Regions from separate parts of the Saccharopolyspora sp. NPDC049357 genome, predicted to be linked through region 1. Evidence: riboswitches for the same ligand, from Rfam matches in the RefSeq annotation. Region 1 holds a riboswitch; each other region holds the start of a gene.

Region 1 (6,792 bases):
GCTGGGTCCGCCCAAGGCTGTGGCCACCTGGTTCGCCAGTCCGAGCTTGACGGGACCGTTCTCGCAGTCGACGACCACGGAGGCGGTTCCGGTATCGGCGAGCACGCGTGCCGCGCGCAGGGCGTCGTCGACGGCCTGCTTGCTTCCGGTGGCGCCTTGGACGCCGACGGTGGCCTTGCCGTCGGTGAGCAGCACGACGAGCGGTCGGCGCTGCGGGTCGCGGGTGCTCTCGGTCTGGATGAGGTGCTTGGTGCGCAGCAGTCCGTCGGCGAGCGGGGTGCGCCCGCCGGTGCGCATCCGGCGGAGGCGGGCGGCGGCGACGTCGACCGAGGAGGTGGGCGGCAGGGCGACTTCGGCCTTGTCGCCGCGGAAGGTGATCACGCCGACCTTGTCGCGCCGCTGGTAGGCGTCGCGCAGCAGGGACAGGACGGCGCCGCTGACGGCGGTCATCCGGTCGCGGGCGGCCATCGAGCCGGAGGCGTCGACGGCGAAGAGCACGAGGTTGCCCTCACGGCCTTCGCGCAGGGATCGGCGGACGTCGTCGGAGCGCAGGACGAGGCCGGGCCCGCTGCGTCCGCGCGCGGCTTGGTGGGGCGCGGCCGCGGCGAGGGTGGCGGTCACGTGCAGGCCGTGGCCGCCGGCGGTGGTGGCGCGGGTGGTGCGCCCGCTGCGGGAGCGCGCGCGGGACCGGCGGCCGGGTGCGCCTTCGCCGAGTCCGGGCACTTCCAGCAACCGGGCGCGGAACGACTGCCCGGCGCCGACGGGGGCGCGTTCGGAGTCACCGCCACCGGGCTGCTGGTCCTGCTCCTCGCCGCCTCCGCCGCCGGTGGGTCCGGTGGGCTCGTCCTGGGGTTCGCCGCCTCCACCGGGACCGCCGTCGGGTCCTCCGTCGGGGTCGTCGTCGGGATCTTCCGGCGGCTGGTCGTCGGCCTGCTCGGCGGCGTCGGAGAGGGCTTGCTGCAGCTGGTCCTCGGCCATGCCGGGTTCGTCGAACGGGTCGCGACGGCGCCGGTGCGGCAGGGCCAGGCGGGCTGCGGCTTCCACGTCCTCCTCGCTGACGGCGTCGGCGCCGCGCCAGGCGGCGTGGGCGATGGCGGTGCGCGCCAGCACCAGGTCGGCGCGCATGCCGTCGACGTCGAAGGCCGCGCACAGCGCGGAGATCCGGCGCAGTTCGGAGTCGGGCAGCACGACGTTCTCGACGCGGGCGCGGGCGGCGCGGATGTGCTCGGCGAGTTCGGCGTCCGCCTCGGCCCACTGGGCGGCGAACCCGGCGGGGTCGGATTCGAAGGCGAGCCGGCGGCGGACGACCTCCGTGCGGGTGCCGACCTCGCGGGAGGCGGCGACCTGCACGGTGAGCCCGAAGCGGTCGAGCAGCTGCGGCCGGAGTTCACCTTCCTCCGGGTTCATGGTGCCGACCAGCAGGAACGACGAGGCGTGCGAGACGGACACGCCGTCGCGCTCGACGTGGGCGCGGCCCATGGCGGCGGCGTCGAGCAGCAGGTCCACGAGGTGGTCGTGCAGCAGGTTGACCTCGTCGACGTAGAGCACGCCGCGGTGCGCTCCGGCGAGCAGGCCGGGTTGGAAGGCGCGGACGCCTTCGGTCAGCGCGCGTTCGAGGTCGAGCGAGCCGATGAGCCGGTCTTCGGTGGCGCCGACGGGCAGTTCGACGAGCTGCGCGGGCCGCCGGGTGGCGGTGGCGCCGTGCGGCGCGTCGGGGCACTGCGGGTCGGGCGCGGCGGGGTCGCAGCCGAAGCGGCAGTCGTCGACGACGTCCAACGACGGCAGCAGCGAGGCGAGGGCGCGCACCACGGTCGACTTGGCCGTGCCCTTCTCACCGCGCACCAGAACACCGCCGATGCGCGGGTGCACCGCGTTGAGCAGCAGCGCGAGCCGCAGATCGTCGTGGCCGACCACGGCGGAGAAGGGGAAGCGAGGGGCAGCGGACATGCCGGTGTGGTTCCTTCCTCGGGGTGCGGACGCCCCGCTGTCGGGAACAAGGGGCCGCAGTGTCCTGACTCCCGGATCGTCACGTCCCTCCGGCCTTCCCAGGTCACCCCGGTGGCTCGCGCGGGAGGTCCGCTCCCCGGTCACAGTGGCGCCGACCGTGCCGGACTCGCACCGGCTTCCTGCCAACACCCCTTGCAAACGGATTCACCGACATCGTCCCAGACGTCGATCAAGCGCCCAACCTTCCGGCGCCGCAACTCACAGTTCGGAGTGGTGGTGGTTGCTCTGCTCGGCGGTGCGGGTGGCGGAAACCGACCGGCTCCGCCGCATCCCCGAAGGCGCCTCAGCGAGCGGCGGTGATCCCCGCGCGGCGGGGTTCGCGTCGCATGTCGACGTGCGGGATGCCGTCTTCGAGGTATTCCTCCCCGGTCGCCACGAAGCCGAAGGAGGCGTAGAAGTCCTTGGCGTAGGTCTGGGCGGACAGCACGGCGGGCGAGTTCTGCACCTCGGCGACGGCGGCGCGCATCAGCTTCCGGCCGATGCCCAAGCCGCGGGCGCTCTTGGCGGTGCAGACGCGGCCGATGCGGTAGGTGCCGTCGGGGTCTTCCAGCAGCCGCAGGTAGCCGAGCACGTAGTCGTCGGCGGAGTCGACCCAGAAGTGGCGGGTGGAGTCCTCCAGGTCGCGCCCGTCGAGTTCGGGGTAGGGGCATTCCTGCTCGACGACGAAGACGTCGACCCGCAGCCGCAGCATCCGGTAGAAGTCGGAGGCGTCGAGGTCTGCGGTGTAGGCGCGTTGCACGGCGGTCGCGAGCGGCTGAAGGGTCACCCTTACCTGGATATCACAGGACTTCCCGGTTTCCCGCACTCGCCAGCGGCGGGAGTTGTGCAGACCACTCGCCGACCGCTCACAACGGGTAGTTCGACAGCCTGGTGTAGACACCGGGCGTGCCGGGACGACCGCAGCCGGTGCCGTAGGACACCACGCCGATGAGCCGTCCGCCGGCGACGATCGGCCCGCCGGAGTCGCCCGCGCAGGCGTCGCGCCCGCCTTCGGGGTACCCGGCGCAGAACATGCTGCGCGGGTCGTAGTTCGGGTAGGCCGAGCGGCAGGCGTCGTCGGCGGCGACGGGCACCTCGACGGAGCGCAAGCTGTCCGAGTTGGGACCGTTCTCGCTGGTCCGGCCCCATCCGTAGACGCGGGCCATGGCGCCCGGCTCGTACGGCGCGGTCTCACCGGGCGCGACCACGGGCAGCGGGCGCTGCGGCAGCGGAGCGTTGAGCTTGAGCACGGCGAGGTCGTCGCCGGTGGTGAAGTCCTCGTAGCCCGGGTGCACCCACACGTCGTCCACCTCGGCTTCGCTGCCCTGCGAGCTGCGCAGGTCCGTGCGCCCGGCGACCACGCGGACGTCCTCGGGCGAGCGTTCGGCCCCTGTGAGCGGATCGTGCGCGCAGTGCGCCGCGGTGACGACCTCGCCCGCGCGGATCAGGGTGCCGCCGCAGAACTGGTTGCCGTACCGGTCGGTCAGCGCGACCACCCAGGGCGCGTCGTTCGTGGTGGCGCCCGAGCCGCCGAGGATCCGGGATTGCGGCTGGTCGTCCCCGGTGATCGCCGGGTCCGCGTGGGCGGCGGGGTTCGCGCCCGCCAGAGCGGTGACCGCTCCGGCGATGGCGAGCGCGCGCAGCGCACGGGTCTTGTCAGCGGGTCCCTGTTCGTCGCGGCCCAAAGTCGGTGCCTCCAGCTGTCGCGGTCATCGGCGGAGCGGACACACCGTATTCACCCGCACACCGAAACATCACGAGTCGCAACTCACAGATTGGCAGGAAAATATTTCGTTAAACTTGATCCTGGAAGCAAATCCTTTCGCGAATGTCGCCGTTGACAGTCGCGCCTCCATCCCAGGGCATCGCGGAACCGGGGCACCTCCACCACCGGCATCGGCCGATCTCACCTGACCGGATGACGAGAAGAACCTGATCAAGCGATGCGGCAGCCCGTGCTGCCCGCGAAGAGGAGAGGAATTCGCCGTGCTCCTGGACCCGACGCCGCTGCCCGCCTTCCTGCTGGCGAGCGCGGTCGTGATCATCACACCGGGAGTGGACGTCTTCCTGCTGCTGCGCACATCGCTGAACCACGGCCGCAAGGCGGGACTGCTGGCGCTGGCCGGAATCCACAGCGCCAGCGCGCTGCAGGTCGCGCTGGTCATCTCCGGGCTGGGTGCGCTGATCACCAACGCACCGGGCGTGCTCGTGGCCCTGAAGTGGGTGGGCGCGGCCTACCTGCTCTACCTCGCGGGATCCATCGTGCGCGGGTACTGGTTGACCAGGCGCGAGTCCGGCTCGCTGGACGTTCCGCCGCCGGAGGACGCCAACCCCTACCTGCGCGGCCTGCTCAGCAACCTGACCAACCCGAAGATGCTGCTGTTCAGCCTCGCGTTCCTGCCGCAGTTCGTCGGTTCGTCCGCGCAGCCGGCGCTCCAGCTGGTCGCGCTGGGCGTGGTGTTCCTGGTGCTGGCGGCGATCTGGGAGGTCACCATCGTGCTGGCCGCCGCCGGGATCGCCGACCGGCTAAAGAACCCCCGCGTCTCGAAGTCGCTGGACGCGTTGAGCGCGACGGCTTTCGTGACGATCTCGATCGGTCTCGTCGCGAGCTGACAGCAGGGTCAGCAGCGCCAGTCCGGCCAGCACGAGCAGCACCACCGGCACCGCGACCACGCCCGAGAGCAGGCTGATCACGAACGGCGTGCAGAAGCCCAGGTAGGCCAGCACCCACATGATCGCGGTCAGCCCGGCCAGCTCGGACGGTCCGGCGATGCGGCCGACCACGGTCAGGCAGTAGGTCGAGACGAAGCCGTAGCCGGCGCCCAGCGTCAGCGCGGCGAGCAGGCCCAGCCACGGCTGCGCCTGCCACGCCGCGACGGCGGCCAGCACGAGCCCGGCGGCGATGGTCAGCAGCCCGAACACGGCCGTCGCCCGCACCCCGCGCCGGGCGACCCGACGAGCCCAGGGCTGCACGATCGCACCGAATCCGGGCGCGCACAGCGTCGACACCCCCGCGTAGAGCACCTCGTAGCCGGGCGCGTGGACGGTGACCTCCGCCGGGAGCACGGCGAAGCCGACGGTGGGGCACAGGAAGATCCACGGCGCCACCGGCGCCACCCGGCGCAGGAACCGCGGATCGCGGGCTCCCCTGCCGCGCGGTGCTCCGGCCGTCGGCTCGATGCGCGTCTCCGGGCAGCGCAGCGCCAGCGGCAGCGTCACCGCGCACAGGATCAGGTGCGGAACGTAGGCGCTCACCAGTGGGAACGGGCCCCAGGTCGCGACCAGCGCGGACACCACACCGCTGATGCTGAAACCGGCCGCCAGCAGCACACCGGCCCGGCGCGCACCGGCGCCGTCCTCGGTCGCGGTCCCGAACGGCGGGTGCGACAGGTCGCGCACCCAGGCGCTCCCGGCGGCGAGCACGGCACCGGTGCTCACCCCGACGATCAGCCGCCCGACGATCAGCCACGGCACCACGTGCGCCCCGAGCATCAGCGCCACGGTGGCCAGGGCGCTGAGCACGATCGCCCAGATCACCACCGGTTTGCGCCCGCGCCGGTCGGCCAGCGGACCCCCGAACAACAAGCCGGGCACCAGCCCGACCACGTAGAGCGCGAGCAGCCCGGTCGCCGCAGACGGGCTCAGCCCCAGCTCGCCCCGGTACGCCCCCAGCAGCGGGGAGAACTGGTTCGCACCCCACCCGGCCACCATCAACAGCAGAGCAGCGGGCAACCACACGTTTCGCACACCTAACGTTCTACGCGCAGCCCCCACCCCAAACACCGACCGTTCGGATTTCCCGAACGACAGGCACAACCGGGCGGGAAACAGGATCCCGGTCTACCGTTCCTAAACAGCGTTCAGGCGTCCCCATGATGATCGGACGTCCCACTACTGCGTCCATCCCGAACGGTGTTGGACGAACTGGGTTCCCGCATTCGCTCGACGGCCGGACAGCACGGATCGCGTCCGCGTCCCGGTCGCGTCGGGGCGGGTTCCTTCCCACCCACGAGTACGAGGCTGGGCCTGGATGGTCCGATGCCCGACACGATCGCTCTGGTCGTGCCGGGGCGGTGTCACCCGTCGCCTGATCCCGTGCCCGAGGGCGCGTCTCCCGATCGCCACACTCGCGGCGTGGTGTCGGGTGATCTCATGCTTCTTCCTGGACAGTGGCACACGCCAGTGCTCGTTGCCCCACTTGCTGGTGTAGGCAGGGTCCACGGCGATCACACTGACCCCGGTCTCGGCGGCCATCGACACCAGCCGGGAACCAAGCTTCCCAGTGGGCATGCAGGAAATCAGCTGCCGGAACCGTTTCCTGCGGCCATGCTTCTCACGAGTCGTCGAGTCACCGAAGTCGAGGTCTTCAACCGCGATCGCCCGCACACCTTCACTTCTGGCCCAACGCAAGACCTGGGACAGGGCATGGCGCAGCTGTGCGTCGCGGTGGTCAGCTGTGCCGGAAAGGTCATAACCGAAGGTTTTCGGTCGGCCCATCGGGTTGCCGTGGGGGTCGAGTTTCCAGGCGGCGAGGTGATCAACATTGGTGTCCACCCCGATCACCGGCCCAGACCGCAACACGGCCAACGGCACCGACGGTGCTGGACTGCGCTGCCAAGACGCACCCACGTACCAGCGGCCACGAGTGGCGTCGTATTGAATCCGGTACGCCACCGCCCGATCACCAGCGATGCGCTCAGCCCACTCCGCACCGCGATGCTGGAACCGCGCGATCGCGGTCAAGACATACCGGCCGTTGCGTGCGTTGGCGAGATGTTCCAACGGCGCGGGCAACCGGATCGACAC
Region 2 (6,792 bases), on a different contig from region 1:
CTCCGGCGTCCGGCCCTCGCGCACCGCCCCGGCGAAGGAGGCCAGCGAATCGCGGAACTGGTGCGAGGCGTCGAGCGTGAACTCCTCGGCGTGGTCCTTCTCCTCCAGCCGCAGCACCGGGCGGTGCTCGGCGGGCGGGGTGAACGCGCGCTCCAGGCTCAGGTGCGCCGCATCGCCCCACAGCGCGTAGCGGGAGCGGTAGGCGTGCTGGAAGCCGAACTCGAGATCGGCGAAAACCCCGTTCTCCGAGACCAGGAGCGCGTGCCCTGCCATGTCCACACCGGTCTCGGTGTCGACCCGCAGCGTCGCACCGGCCACCGTCAGCCCCTCGCCGAGCATCAGCTGCGCGGCCCGGATCGGGTACACCCCGACGTCGAGCAGGCATCCCGCGCCCAGCTCGGGGTCGTAGCGGATGTCCCCGGCGCGCGGCGACGGAACGCCGAAGGCCGAGCTGAAGGTCCGCAACCGGCCCAGCCGTCCGCGCTCGACGAGCTCGCGCACCACCTCGTGCTGCGGGTGGTGCAGGAACGCGAAGTTCTCCCGCAGCAGCAGCCCTCGCTCGGCGGCCAGCGCCACCAGTTCATCGGTCTGCTCCGCGGAGACCGTCATCGGCTTCTCGCACAGCACGTGCTTCCCGGCGCGCAGCGCGCGTTGCGCCCACTCGAAGTGCAGCGAGTTCGGCAGCGACAGGTACACCGCGTCGATCGCCGAGGAGTCGATCATCTCCTCGTAGCTCATCGCGGTCCCACCGTGCTCGGCGGCGAAGCGCTCGGCCCTGGCCGGCGCCCGGCTGGCGACCCCGGCGACTCGGGAACCCTCGATCCCGTGCAGCGCGGGGAGCATTCGTCGTTCGGCGATTCCGGAGCAGCCGAGCACGCCCCACGCCACGGGCTGGTTCATCGGTGATCCCTCGCAGACTCCTCGATGCGGCGCAACGCGTGCAGCGTAGGGGATCTTGGTGGTCGGTTGCGGGACGCTCAGGAGGTTCGGCCGCGCCGGGCCAGCAGGACGGCGAAGGCCGGAACGCCCACCAGCGCGGTCATGACGCCCACCGGAACCTCCTGCGGGGCGGCGACGGTGGTCGCCAGGACGTCCACCCACACCAGCAGGATCGCGCCCAGCACGGCCGTGACCGGCAGCAGCGCGCGATGCCGCGGGCCCACCAGCAGTCGCGCGGCCTGCGGCAGGACCAGGCCGACGAACCCGATCGCACCGGCCGCCGCGACGAGCGTGGCGGTCAGCAGCGCGGTGGTCACCAGCAGCACGATCCGCAGTCGCGTGACGTGAACGCCCAGCGCCGCGGCCGTGTCCTGCCCCAGCGCGAAGGCGTCCAGCGCCCCGGCCCGCGCCAGGCACAGCAGCAGGCAGACCGCGCACACCGCGCCCGAGACCGCCACGTCGTTCCAGCGGGCGCCGGAGAGCGAACCGAGCAGCCAGAACAGCACGCCCCGGGTCTGCTCGGCGTCCGCCGAGGTGATCACGACGAACGACGTCAGGGCCGAGAACAGCTGCGTCCCGGCGACACCGGCCAGCACCACGTGCGTCGTGGTGCCACCGGCCACCGCGCCCAAGGTCATCACCAGCGCGAACGCGACCAGGGCACCGGCGAAGGCGCCCGCGGTCAAGCCGATCGCGCCCGCGCCCAACCCGAGGATCACCACCAGCACCGCGCCGGTCGAGGCACCCGCTGACACGCCCAGCAGGAAGGGGTCGGCGAGCGGGTTGCGCAGCAACGACTGCAACACCGCGCCGCACACCCCGAGCCCGGCGCCGCAGATCGCCGCGAGGACCGCGCGCGGCAACCGCAGCTGCCAGACGATGCCCTGCCCGATCCGCGACACGTCGGTCTCGCCCAGGCCCAGCCGCGCGCCCACCACGCCGGCCACGTCGGCCACCGACAGCGGAGCCGGACCGAGCGTGACCGCCACGGCGATCGACAGCAGCAGCAGCGGAATCCCGGCCAGCACGATCAGCGAGGAGGGCAGGCGCCCGGTCCTCAACGCCGCTCCAGCTCGGCCAACCGGTCGGCGAGCCGTTCGATCCCGGTGATCGTGCGCATGCTGATGTTCATCTCTGTGCCGGTCATGCTCATCCACCGGCTCTCGCCGACGGCGGGCAACCGTGACATCGCGGGGTCGGTGCGCAGGAATTCCTGCTTGGCGGCGAGGGAATCGCCTTCGCCGTCGCGGGTGAGGTCGCCGAGCACCAGCAGGTCGGGGTCGCGGGCGAGCACGTCCTCCCACGACACCTGCGGCCACATCGAGCGCACGTCGTCGTAGGCGTTGCGCACCCCGAGGGTGCGGGTCATGATCGCCGGAGAGCCGGTCGAGCCTGCCACGTAGGGGGATTCGGTGCGGGCGAACCAGAACAGCACCGACGTGTCCCGGTGGGCGACGGCCTTGCGCTGGGCGTCGGCCACCCGTTGCCGCAGTTGCGCCACCAGCGCTTCGCCGCGCTGCGGGACGTCGAAGATCGTGGCGATCTCCTGCACCTCGCGGTAGATGTCGTCGAGCTCGACCGGCTCGGCGAGCGGTGCTTCCTCGGGCAGGCAGTTGGAGGGGGAGAGGTAGGTGGGGACTCCGAGCTCGGCGAAGCGCTCTCGCGAGGCCACGCCCTCATCGGTGAACACCGCCTGGTAGGCGCCCAGCACCACGTCGGGCTCGGTGGCCAGCACCGATTCGAACGACGGGTTGTTGTCGGAAAGCCGCGGCACCCGAGCGTTCTCGGCGGCCAGCGACGGATCGACCGGATCGGTCCAGGTCGCGGTGCCCACCATCCGGTCCGCCAGCCCCAGGGCCAGCATGATCTCGGTGGTCGACTGGTTGAGGCTCACCGCGCGGCGCGGCGGTTCGGACACCGAGACGTGCCCGTCGCAGTTGGGCAGCGACACCCGAGGCGGAGCCGACTCCGTCGCGGGTGCGTTGCAGGCGGCGAGGGCGGTGGCGCAGAGCAGCATCAAGCCCGTGCGCGTCCAGCGTAAGAACACGTTGTGCGGAAATCCTCACCCCAGGCCCATTCGCGAGACCTGGTCGGCCGATTCCCGGAGCCGGGTGCGGATCCGGGGAGCCGGCAGGTCTTCGGGCTCGGGCTCCACCGGGCGAGCCGCCTTCCCGGATCGAGTGCGATCCAGTGGCTCGGGCTCGCCCGTCACCCCTACCGCTGCGCGTCAGCTCCGGCTTCCGACCGGATTCCCATCGGCCACACGTGGCACGACCGGCTCGCGATCGAGTCTAACCGGCGGGGGTGCGGTCGATCCGGCGGCCGTTGCGACGAATCGCCTCGGTCTCCCGAATCTCCCGCACGTCGCGCTGTTGACCAGCGACGAGTCCGCGCGGAACTCCACCGTGGACTACTGGTGCGTGCCGCCGTCGACGCGGATCTCGGTGCCGGTGATGAAGGCGCCGTCGTCGGAGGCGAGCATCGCGACCACGCCGGCCACGTGCTCCGGCGGTGCGAAGCCGCTGCCGAGGGCGGGGGAGAGCTTGGTGAACAGGTCCCAGTCGGTGTCGGCGGGCAGCTTGTCCGCGGTGGTCTCGGTGATGCCGCTGCGAATCCCCCCCGGGCACCAGCGACACCGCGCGCAGGCCCTGCTTGGCGTACTCCAGGGCGATGCTGTGGGTGAACGACTGGATGCCGCCCTTGCTCGCGGCGTAGGCGGCCATGTACGGGTGCGCGAAGTTCGCCGAGGTCGAACTGAAGTTGATCACCACGCCGCTGCCGGTCTCCAGCAGCGCGGGTAACGCCGCGCGGGTGACCAAGAAGGTGCCGGTGAGGTTGACCGCGAGGATTCGGTTCCACAGCTCCAGCGAGCACTCGTGCGTGTGCGCGCTGTGCAGCGTCCCCGCGGCGTTGACCAGCACGTCCAGCCCGCCCAGCTGCTCGGCCGCGGCCGGTACCGTCGCGTCGACGGCGTCCTCCTGGGAGATGTCCAGCGGCAGGGTGCCCAGCCGGTCGCAGGTGCCGGCCTCGGCCGCGCGCCGCGAGGTCTCCTTCAGCCCGGTCTCGTCGATGTCGGTGGTCAGCACTCTGGCGCCCTCGTCGAGCAGGCGCAGCGCGCTGGCCTGCCCGATCCCCGACGCTCCACCTGTCACGAGCACGCGCTTGCCGTTGAGCCTGTCCATCGCGATCGCGTCCTTCCGCACCCTCGAACGCCCCGACCGGGCCTTCGTGAGGCTCAACGCACGACGCGGCCGGAAGTTGCTCACCAACCGGGGCGGGGCGGTCGATCGTCCGGTGTGGACGAATGTGACGAACGTCGGTCACAGCGGGTGGATCTCGGGCTGGACGTCACACGGAGCGTTAGTTAGGTTAGGCGCACTTAACTCGCTGCGAGGTGTGGAAATGCGCTGGATGCGGACCCTGGGGCTGATCATGGCAGTCCTGCTGGGAATCGCCCTGACCGGCTGCGGCGCGGCCGGTCCCGAGAACGACGAGCCCGCCGCCGGATCGGCGGACGGCCAGTTCCCGGTCACCCTCAAGACCGCGTTCGGTGACGTCACCGTTCCGGAGCGTCCCCAGCGGGTCGTCGCGCTGGGATGGGGCGACGCCGAAACCGCGCTGAGCCTCGGGGTGCAACCCGTCGGTGCCGCCGACTGGCTGCCGGTGGGTGGCGACGGCGTCCCGCCGTGGATCCCCGCCGACAAGCGCTACGCCACACCGCCGAAGATGCTCGGCACCATGGAGGTCGACATGGAGGCCGTCGCGGCGCTCCAGCCCGACCTGATCCTCGACACCCGCGGCAGCGGCGACAAGGAGCGCTACAACCTGCTCAACCGGCTCGGCGTTCCGGTGGTGAGCATCCCGCCGGGCGGTGAGAGCTACCTGACCACCTGGGACCAGCAGCTGGACATGGTGGGCAAGGCGCTGGGCAGGTCCGCCGAAGCAGCTCAGCAGAAGGCCGGCCTGGAGGCCAAGTTCCAGCAGGCCGCCGCCGCGCACCCGCAGTTCGCGGGCAAGACCGTGGCCGTCGGCGCCAAGATGGTCGGCTCCTACGGCGCTTACGTCAACGGCGGTTCGCGCCTGGAGTTCATGGAGCGGCTGGGCTTCCGCCAGTCACCGGCCGTGCAGGTGGTCGCCGGGGACAACTTCTTCGTCAGCGTCTCGCCCGAGCGCATGGACCTGTTCAACGCCGACCTGACCGTGATGTTCCCGATCGGCCTGTCCGCCGTCGAGGTCGACAAGGACCAGATGTTCCAGTCGGTGCCGTCGGTCCGCGAACGCCGCGCCGTCGTGCTGCACGACGAGCAGGCCGTGCAGGCGTTCTCGGCGGGCACCGCCGCGGGCATGTCCTACGCGGTCGATAAGGTCGTGCCGTTGATCGCGCAGGCCCAGGCGGGCTGAGCCCGCGTCGCATCGCTGATCAGGAGAACTAATCCGTGCCCTCGTGGGATCCGAGTGAGGCCGAGCAGGTCACCTCCGAAGCGCAACTCCGCGAGGTCGTCGAACCGCCGCACCCGGAGATCGCCGAGAAGGTGGTCTCCGGGATCGACGGCGTCAGCCGCCGCTTCATCGAGCGGTCGCGGTTGTTCTTCGTGGCCACCGCGGGCGAGGATGCGAGGATCGACGTCTCGCCGCGCGGTGACACCGCCCGCAGCGTCGTGGTCTTCGACGACGGCAAGACGCTGGCCTACGCCGAACGGCCCGGCAACCGGCGCATGGACGGGCTGCACAACCTGCTGCGGAACCCGCAGGTGGGAATGCTGTTCCTGATCCCCGGCGTCAACCACGTGCTGCGGGTCAACGGCACCGCCACCATCGTGCGGGCCGCGCCGTTCATGGCCGACCTCGCGCTCAAGGGCGTGCCCCCGGCGCTGGCCGTGGTCGTCGATGTCGAGGAGCTGTTCGTGCACTGCGGCCGGGCGCTGCTCAAATCCGGGGCCTGGCGGCCCGACACCTGGCCGGAGGGCGAGCAGCCCGGGGTCATGGCGCTCTACGAATCCCAGCAGGCGCTCAAGCCTCGGGTGTGACGTTGCGAGCGGGAACCACCGGGACCGCGAGCAGGGCGAAGCACCCGGCCACCGCGAAGGCGATCGGGTAGCCGGCCACCGCGATGAGGGCTCCCATCACGGGCGGGACCGCCGTTGCCGTGAGGAACTGACCGGTGTTCTGCGCTCCCATGGCCCGCCCGCTCCAGTGCGGGCTCGCGATCTCGGCCACCGCGGTGAACGCCAGACCGTTGTGGGCCACCGCGATGATCGAGGCGACGATCATGAAGGTCAGCGCCAGGGGAGTGCCGGAGAACACCGCCAGCCCGCCCATCGCGATCGCCGAACCGAAGGCGAAGTAGCGGATCGGGCGCACCCGGCTGCCGATCCGGTCCGACCAGATTCCCGCGCCGACCCTGCTCAGGGCACTGAGCAGCTGCGTCGTGCCGACCAGGGCGCTGGCCGCGGCGGTGCTCCAGTGCTGGGTCGCGATCAGCCAGACCAGCATGTAGGTCCAGACGGTCTGCTGCGGCACGGTGAGCGCGATCGAGACGCCGTGGATGCGCAGCAGCGTCCGGTCTCCGCGATACGGGTTCGCGCCGTGGCCGGTCCGCCGGGACTCGGCCATCGACGGCCGCGGCGGGTCCACGATCATCGCCGCCACGAGCACCGCCGCCAGCGCGCACACGGCCGCCACGGTCAGCATGGTCACGGCGAGTCCGCGCGCCTCGACGAGGTTGGGCACCAGCACCGCGGTCAGGCCCACTCCGAGCGGTTGCGCGGTCTGCCGGATGCCCATCGCCATGCCCCGGCGCTGCGGCGGGAACCAGCCCGACACGACCCGGCCGCTGGCCGAGTTCGTGCTGGC
Region 3 (6,792 bases), on a different contig from region 1:
CGGCGGGCTCAGCGAGAAGCACTGGTCGCCGCTGGGCACTCCCAGCGAGCCGAACTTCCTGTCGCTGGCCCGCTGCGCGGACCTCGACGCCGCGGTGGAGCTGTTCGGGACGGTGCGCGCGGCCAACCCGCGTTCCGAGGTGGAGATCCGGCTCGAGAACCTCGGCGACGACGACCTGCGCGCCCACCTGGTGTTCCTGGGCAGCGGCGCGGCCAACCCGTGGGTGGAGTGGCTGACCGCCGAGTGGCCGGTCCGGCAGGTCCCCGACGAGGACGTCCCCGACGGTTCGGTGTTCGAAATCGACGGCGAGCACAGGCTCAAACCCGGCTTCCGAGGCGATCAGCTCGTCGAGGACGTCGGAATGCTCGCCCGGATCCCGAACCCGAACAACATTCGCCGCACGCTGACCTTCTGCAGCGGCGTGTTCACCAGGGGAGGGTTCGGCGCGGTGCGCTGCCTGACCGATCCGCAGGCCAAGGACCGCAACCTCGCCTACCTCCACGACGAGGTCGAGGACCTCGACCGCTTCGGGGTGCTGATGCGGGTTCCGGTGATGCGGCACGTGACCGGCACACCCGACCTGCAGAACCCGGCGAACCGGCTCTACGAGTGGCGACCGAAGACCTGATCACGAGGAGGCGGCGATGGTGAGTGCGCAGCGGTCCGGTCTCGGCGCACGGCTGCGGCAACTGCGCCAGGGGCACGGCCTGACCCAGGGGAAGTTGGCGCGGGTCCTCGGCGTGGCGGTCTCCAGCGTCTCGCAGTGGGAAGGCGGGGTGAAGGTGCCGCCGCCGCCCCGGCTCGGCGACTACGCGACCTTCTTCGCGGCCGAGAACCCGGCGAGGAACGGGAAACTCCCCTCACCGGCCTCGCTCACCGAACAGGAGCGCCGGCTCCGCGCGAAGCTCAAGGAGGAGCTGGACGCGCTGCGGTCCCACGCGGAGGAGTCCACGTCGGCGCAGGGGTTCTCGGACTTCTGGCGGTTCCCCGACGGCGGCCCGGTGCGCATCCTCACCGGGCGCGTTCCCGCCCGGAACCTCTCGCCGCTGGCTTCGCCCGAGCGGCGCAACTACATCGGGATGTCCTCCTACGCCGACGGTGACTCGTTGATCGAGCTCTACGGGCACGTCCGCGCGCTGAACCCCGCGTCGGACGTGCGGTTCGACATCGCCCGCCGCATCGACCCGCACGACCTGCAGGCGCACCTGGTGCTGCTGGGAAGTCCGGCGATGAACCCGATGCGGCGTCAGGTGCGCTTCGGGCTGCCGGTGCGCCAGGTCGAGGTCGACGACCTCGGGCACGGGGAGGTCTTCGAGGTCGCCGAGGAATCCCGGCAGTACCGGCCGACGTTGCACGACGACCGGCTGATCGAGGACGTGGGCATGCTGGCGCGCTTCCCCAACCCCTACAACGTGCGGCGCAGCCTGACCTTGTGCAGCGGTGTGTTCACCCGGGGCGGGTTCGGCGCGGTCCGCTGCCTCACCGACCCCGAGCTGCGCGAGCGCAACCACGAGCGCCTCGAGCACCGGATCGCCGATCCGGACAACTTCGGGATGCTGATGCGCGTTCCGGTCGTGCGCAACGCGACCGCCACCCCGGACCTCAGCAACCCCGACACGTGGCTGCGAGCCTGGTCCCCCATCAAAACCTGAGAATTCCTCTGTGCACCGGGGTGACACTCTCCCGTGCTTCGGTGGGCGATTTGTCAGGGCCGCTGGTTACCGTCGTGGCAGTTCCCCGGCAGCTGAGGAGGAGTCATGGCGGAAGTGGATGCGGTGCAGCCCAACGGGACGCCCGCGTGGATCGATCTGGGGATCCCCGATCTCAATCGTGCGATGGACTTCTACGGCGCCGTTTTCGGGTGGGAGTTCGACGTGGGGCCCGAGGAGATGGGCCGCTACACGATGTGCCTGGTCCGGGGCAGGGAAGTCGCCGCGCTCATGCCCAACCACGACCTCGAGGCGACCGAGTTCTGGTGGAACGTCTACTTCGCCACCGATGACGTCGCCGGCACCGTGTCCAAGGCGGAGGCCGCCGACGGCCAGGTGATCACCCCGCCCATGGACGTGATGGACAAGGGGCGGATGGCGATCCTCAAGGACCCGGTAGGCGGGCAGTTCGGGCTCTGGCACGGCAACAAGCACATCGGATCCCGCCTCGTCAACGAGCCGAACACCTTGCTGCGCAACGATCTCGTCACCCCGGACCCGGGTCCGGCGCGGGAGTTCTACCCGAAGGTCTTCGGCTTCAGCCTGGACAGCGAGGGGCACCTCGGCGAAGGTGACTTCACGTTCCTGCGCCGACCCGACGGCCACGAGATCGGCGGCATCCTCGGCGACCCGTCCGCCACCGCTTCGTCCTGGGGCACGCTGTTCATGGTCGAGGACACCGACGCCACCGCACGACGAGCCACCGACGCGGGCGGCGTTGTCCAGCCCCCCTACGACATGGCCTACGGCCGCATCGCCGAGGTCAAGGACCCGTTCGGCACGCCCTTCACCATCGGTTCCGCCAAGGCCGGCTGACCGCTCCGTGATCGGGATCTCCTCCGGGTGTCGAACACGAGCTCAGAGCCGTGATGGGGACCCGGCCGGACGCCGCGCGGGGTTGTCTCGTGCCCGTGGATGGTTAGCCTGAGGGTGCTGGTGGTTCGTCCGGTCGAGCGGTGAGCGCGATCGGACGAGGCAAGAGGGAACCCGGTGCGAATCCGGGACTGCCCCGCAGCGGTGAGCGGGAACGACCGCCGTCATGAGCACTGGGCGTCACGCGTCCGGGAAGCGACGGCCAGTAGGTCCGGTCTTGATGCGCGAGGTTCCACCGGGACCTCCCCGAGGCCGGCTGCCCGCGAGTCCGAAGACCTGCCACCGGCGCGCGCACCGACGGTGCGCGCTGGTCCGAGGTCTCGCGGGAGGACCTGGCGGACGATCAGCGGGCGACGTGCGTCCGCTGGTCGGCGCGTGCCTGCCGCGAAGTCCTCGACCGACCACGTCGAGCTCGCGAGGAGAGAGCGTTGACCAGCAAGATCGGATCCACCGTACTCGGACATCCCCGGATCGGCCCGAACCGGGAGCTCAAGCGCGCCCTGGAGTCCTACTGGGCGGGCCGCAGCGGCGAGGCGGACCTGCGGGAGGTCGCGCGTCGGCTGCGGGAGGACACCTGGCGAGGTCTGGCCGAAGCAGGCCTCGACTCGGTGCCGGGCAACACGTTCTCCTACTACGACCACGTCCTGGACACCGCCGTCGCCTTCGGCGCCGTCCCGCGCCGCTACGCCGAGCTGGGCCTCGGCGCGTTGGACACCTACTTCGCGATGGCGCGCGGCACCGAGGCCGTGCCCCCGCTGGAGATGACGAAGTGGTTCGACACCAACTACCACTACCTGGTCCCCGAAATCGGCCCGGACACGAGCTTCTCGCTCACCGACCGCACCGCTGTCGAGCAGTTCCGGGAGGCGCGCAAGCTCGGGGTGGAGACCCGGCCGGTGCTGGTGGGGCCGCTGACGTTCCTGCTGCTGTCCAAACCGTCCGAAGAGGACTTCGACCCGCTGGACAAGCTCGCCGAACTCACCGACGCCTACGAGCAGCTGCTCGGCGAACTCCACCGGGCCGGTGCGCAGTGGGTGCAGCTCGACGAGCCCGCGCTGGCCGCCGACCGCACGCCGCAGGAGCTCGACGCGTTGCGCAACACCTACCGGCGCCTAGGCGACCTCGCCGAACGCCCCGCGATCCTCACCGCCTGCTACTTCGGCGATCCCGGTGACGCGCTCGGCGTGCTCGCCGCCGCGCCGATCGAGGGCATCGCGCTGGACCTGGTCACCGATCCGTCCGCTCAGGACCGAGTTGCCGCCACGCCCGGGTTGCGCGACAAGACTCTGGTCGCGGGGGTGATCGACGGCCGCAACATCTGGCGCGCCGACCTCGACCGGTGCATGACCGCGGCGGCGACGCTGCTCGGCTCGGCCGGCGAGGTGGGCATCGGCACGTCCTGCTCGCTGCTGCACGTGCCCTACGACGTCGACGCGGAGACCACGCTCGATCCGCAGGTCAAGCCGTGGCTGTCCTTCGCGGCGCAGAAGGTCCGCGAGGTCGTCACCCTCGGGCGGGCGCTGCGCGAAGGCCGCGACGTCGTCGAGAGCGAGCTCGTCGAGGCGCGAGCGGCGGTGGCCGACCGGGCCCGGGCGGAGCGGGTGCGCGACAACCGCGTTCGCGCGCGACTCGACGCGCTGCGCCCGCAGGACTCCCGGCGCACCGATTACGCGAAACGGGCAGAAGCGCAGCAGAAGTCGCTTCGCCTGCCGCCGCTGCCGACCACCACGATCGGATCGTTCCCGCAGACGACCGACGTCCGCAAGGCGCGGGCCGCGCTGCGCGCCGGGCGCATCGACGCGGCCACCTACCGGCAGCGGATGCGCGACGAGGTCGAACGCGTCATCGCGCTGCAGGAGGACATCGGCCTGGACGTGCTGGTGCACGGCGAGCCCGAGCGCAACGACATGGTGCAGTACTTCGCCGAGCAGCTCGACGGTTTCGCCGCCACCGACAACGGGTGGGTGCAGTCCTACGGCTCCCGGTGCGTGCGGCCACCGATCCTGTTCGGCGACGTGCGGCGTCCGGAACCGATGACGGTCGAGTGGGCCGCGCACGCGCAGCGGCTCACCGAGAAGCCGGTCAAGGGAATGCTGACGGGTCCGGTCACCATGCTGGCGTGGTCGTTCGTCCGCGACGACCAGCCGCAGGCCGACACCGCCCGGCAGGTCGCGCTCGCCATCCGCGACGAGGTCCGCGACCTGGAGGCGGCCGGGATCCGCGTGGTGCAGGTCGACGAGCCCGCGCTGCGCGAACTGCTGCCGCTGCGCGCCGAGCAGCGGCCGGCCTACCTGGAGTGGGCGGTGGAATCGTTCCGCCTGGCCACCTCCGGGATCGCCGAGGCGACCCAGATCCACACCCACCTGTGCTATTCGGAGTTCGGCGACGTCATCGACGCGATCGTGGCCCTCGACGCCGACGTGACCAGCATCGAGGCGGCCCGCTCCCGCATGGAGGTCCTCGCCGACCTCAACGAGGTCGGCTTCGACCGGGGCGTGGGGCCAGGTGTCTACGACATCCACTCACCCCGGGTGCCCGACGGGGAGGAGATGGGGGAGCTGCTGCGGGCCGCTCTCAAGGCAGTTCCGGCCGACCGGCTGTGGGTCAACCCGGACTGCGGTCTCAAGACCCGCGACTACCCGCAGGTGGAACCGGCGTTGCGCAACATGACCGAGGCGGCCCACCGCACCCGCCCCTGATCCAGCCGGGTCTCCGTCGCCGGCGGTCGCCGTTGTGACGGTGGTGCCGGCACCGGGCGGTTTTGGTCCGAACCTTCCACGATCGAAGTCCGCTTCGTCCGGTCAGTTCGGACCAAAACCGCCCCTCGGCGCTTCAGTCCCAGGTGAGCGCCGCGCCCGACTGGTACTCCGTGACCCTGGTCTCGAAGAAGTTCTTCTCCTTCTTCAGATCCATGGTCTCCGACATCCAGGGGAACGGGTTGTCGGTTTCCGGGAAGACCGGTTCCAGTCCGAGCTGTGCGCAGCGGCGGTTGGTGATGAACCGCATGTACTGCTCGCACACCTCGGAGTTCAGGCCGAGCATCCCGCGGGGCATGGTGTCCCGGCCGTAGGCGTTCTCCAGCTCGCACGCCTCGCGGAGCATCGTGCGCGCCTCCTGCTGGAACTCCGGGGTCCACAGGTGCGGGTTCTCCAGCTTGATCTGGTTGATGCAGTCGATGCCGAAGTTCAGGTGGATCGACTCGTCGCGCAGGATGTACTGGTACTGCTCGGCGATCCCGACCATCTTGTTCCGCCTGCCCAGCGACAGGATCTGCGCGAACCCGGTGTAGAACCACATGCCCTCGAAGATCACGTAGAACGCGATGAGGTCACGCAGGAACGCCTGATCGGCTTCCGGGGTGCCGGTCGCGAACTCCGGGTTCTCCAGGTTCTGGGTGTAGCGCAGCGCCCACGCGTCCTTGTCGGCGATCGACGGGATCTCCCGGTAGGCGTTGAACAACTCGCCCTCGTCGAGGCCGAGGCTCTCGCAGATGTACTGGAACGTGTGGGTGTGCACGGCCTCCTCGAACGCCTGCCGCAGCAGGTACTGCCGGCACTCCGGGTTGGTGAGGTGCCGGTAGACCGCGAGCACGATGTTGTTGGCCACCAACGACTCCGCGGTCGCGAAGAACCCGAGGTTGCGCTTGAGCATGGTGCGCTCGTCCTCGGTGAGCCCGTCGCGGGACTTCCACAGCGCGATGTCGGCCTGCATCGACACCTCGGTGGGCATCCAGTGGTTGTTGCAACCCGCGAGGTACTTGTCCCAGGCCCAGCCGTACTTCAGCGGCAGCAGCTGATTGACGTCCGCCCGGGAGTTGATCATCGCCTTCTCGGAGACGTCGACCCGCCCGCCGTCGCGGTCGATGGTGCCGAGTCCGGTGGTGGTGCTCATGAGCTCCTTCTCCTGGGGGATCACTGGCAGGCCTCGCAATCGGGGTCCTCGACCGAACAGGCGGCGGCGGGGACCGCGTTGAGCTTGCCGTCGGTACCGCGCAGCGTGGACTTCTCCACGTGGGTCGCGCTGGACGAGCGCAGGTAGTAGGTCGTCTTGAGGCCCTTGCGCCAGGCCAGCCGGTAGAGCTCGTCGAGCTTGCGCCCGCTGGGCGTGGCCAGGTACAGGTTCAGCGACTGCGCCTGGTCGATCCACTTCTGCCTGCGGGCCGCGGCCTCGACCAGCCAGTGCGGCTCGATCTCGAACGCGGTGGCGTAGC

Evidence for each region. Region 1 has a riboswitch for cobalamin ahead of AB0J91_RS18960 (putative cobaltochelatase). Riboswitches for the same ligand answer to the same signal wherever they lie in the genome.
Region 2: it holds a riboswitch for cobalamin, as region 1 does, so the genes downstream of both, AB0J91_RS17465 (ABC transporter substrate-binding protein) here and AB0J91_RS18960 (putative cobaltochelatase) in region 1, are expected to answer to the same signal.
Region 3: it holds a riboswitch for cobalamin, as region 1 does, so the genes downstream of both, metE (5-methyltetrahydropteroyltriglutamate--homocysteine S-methyltransferase) here and AB0J91_RS18960 (putative cobaltochelatase) in region 1, are expected to answer to the same signal.

The regions. Positions count from the first base shown of each region.
Region 1 is NZ_JBFAQJ010000021.1:70,260-77,051, forward strand. It holds gene AB0J91_RS18960 (putative cobaltochelatase) at 1-1,947, opposite strand, end outside; cobalamin riboswitch at 1,986-2,174, opposite strand; gene AB0J91_RS18965 (GNAT family N-acetyltransferase) at 2,291-2,773, opposite strand; gene AB0J91_RS18970 (serine protease) at 2,853-3,671, opposite strand; gene AB0J91_RS18975 (LysE family translocator) at 3,973-4,599, shown strand; gene AB0J91_RS18980 (MFS transporter) at 4,513-5,724, opposite strand; gene AB0J91_RS18985 (IS200/IS605 family accessory protein TnpB-related protein) at 5,878-6,792, opposite strand, start outside.
Region 2 is NZ_JBFAQJ010000018.1:112,377-119,168, reverse strand. It holds gene AB0J91_RS17475 (Gfo/Idh/MocA family oxidoreductase) at 1-900, opposite strand, end outside; gene AB0J91_RS17470 (iron chelate uptake ABC transporter family permease subunit) at 978-2,000, opposite strand; gene AB0J91_RS17465 (ABC transporter substrate-binding protein) at 1,997-2,986, opposite strand; cobalamin riboswitch at 3,051-3,233, opposite strand; gene AB0J91_RS17460 (SDR family oxidoreductase) at 3,350-3,493, opposite strand; partial or broken gene AB0J91_RS17455 (SDR family oxidoreductase) at 3,615-4,121, opposite strand; gene AB0J91_RS17450 (iron-siderophore ABC transporter substrate-binding protein) at 4,342-5,340, shown strand; gene AB0J91_RS17445 (MSMEG_1061 family FMN-dependent PPOX-type flavoprotein) at 5,376-5,966, shown strand; gene AB0J91_RS17440 (MFS transporter) at 5,950-6,792, opposite strand, start outside.
Region 3 is NZ_JBFAQJ010000060.1:17,209-24,000, forward strand. It holds gene AB0J91_RS31015 (helix-turn-helix transcriptional regulator) at 1-628, shown strand, start outside; gene AB0J91_RS31020 (helix-turn-helix domain-containing protein) at 645-1,652, shown strand; gene AB0J91_RS31025 (VOC family protein) at 1,758-2,525, shown strand; cobalamin riboswitch at 2,630-2,881, shown strand; gene metE (5-methyltetrahydropteroyltriglutamate--homocysteine S-methyltransferase) at 3,011-5,281, shown strand; gene AB0J91_RS31035 (ribonucleotide-diphosphate reductase subunit beta) at 5,415-6,473, opposite strand; gene AB0J91_RS31040 (ribonucleoside-diphosphate reductase subunit alpha) at 6,494-6,792, opposite strand, start outside.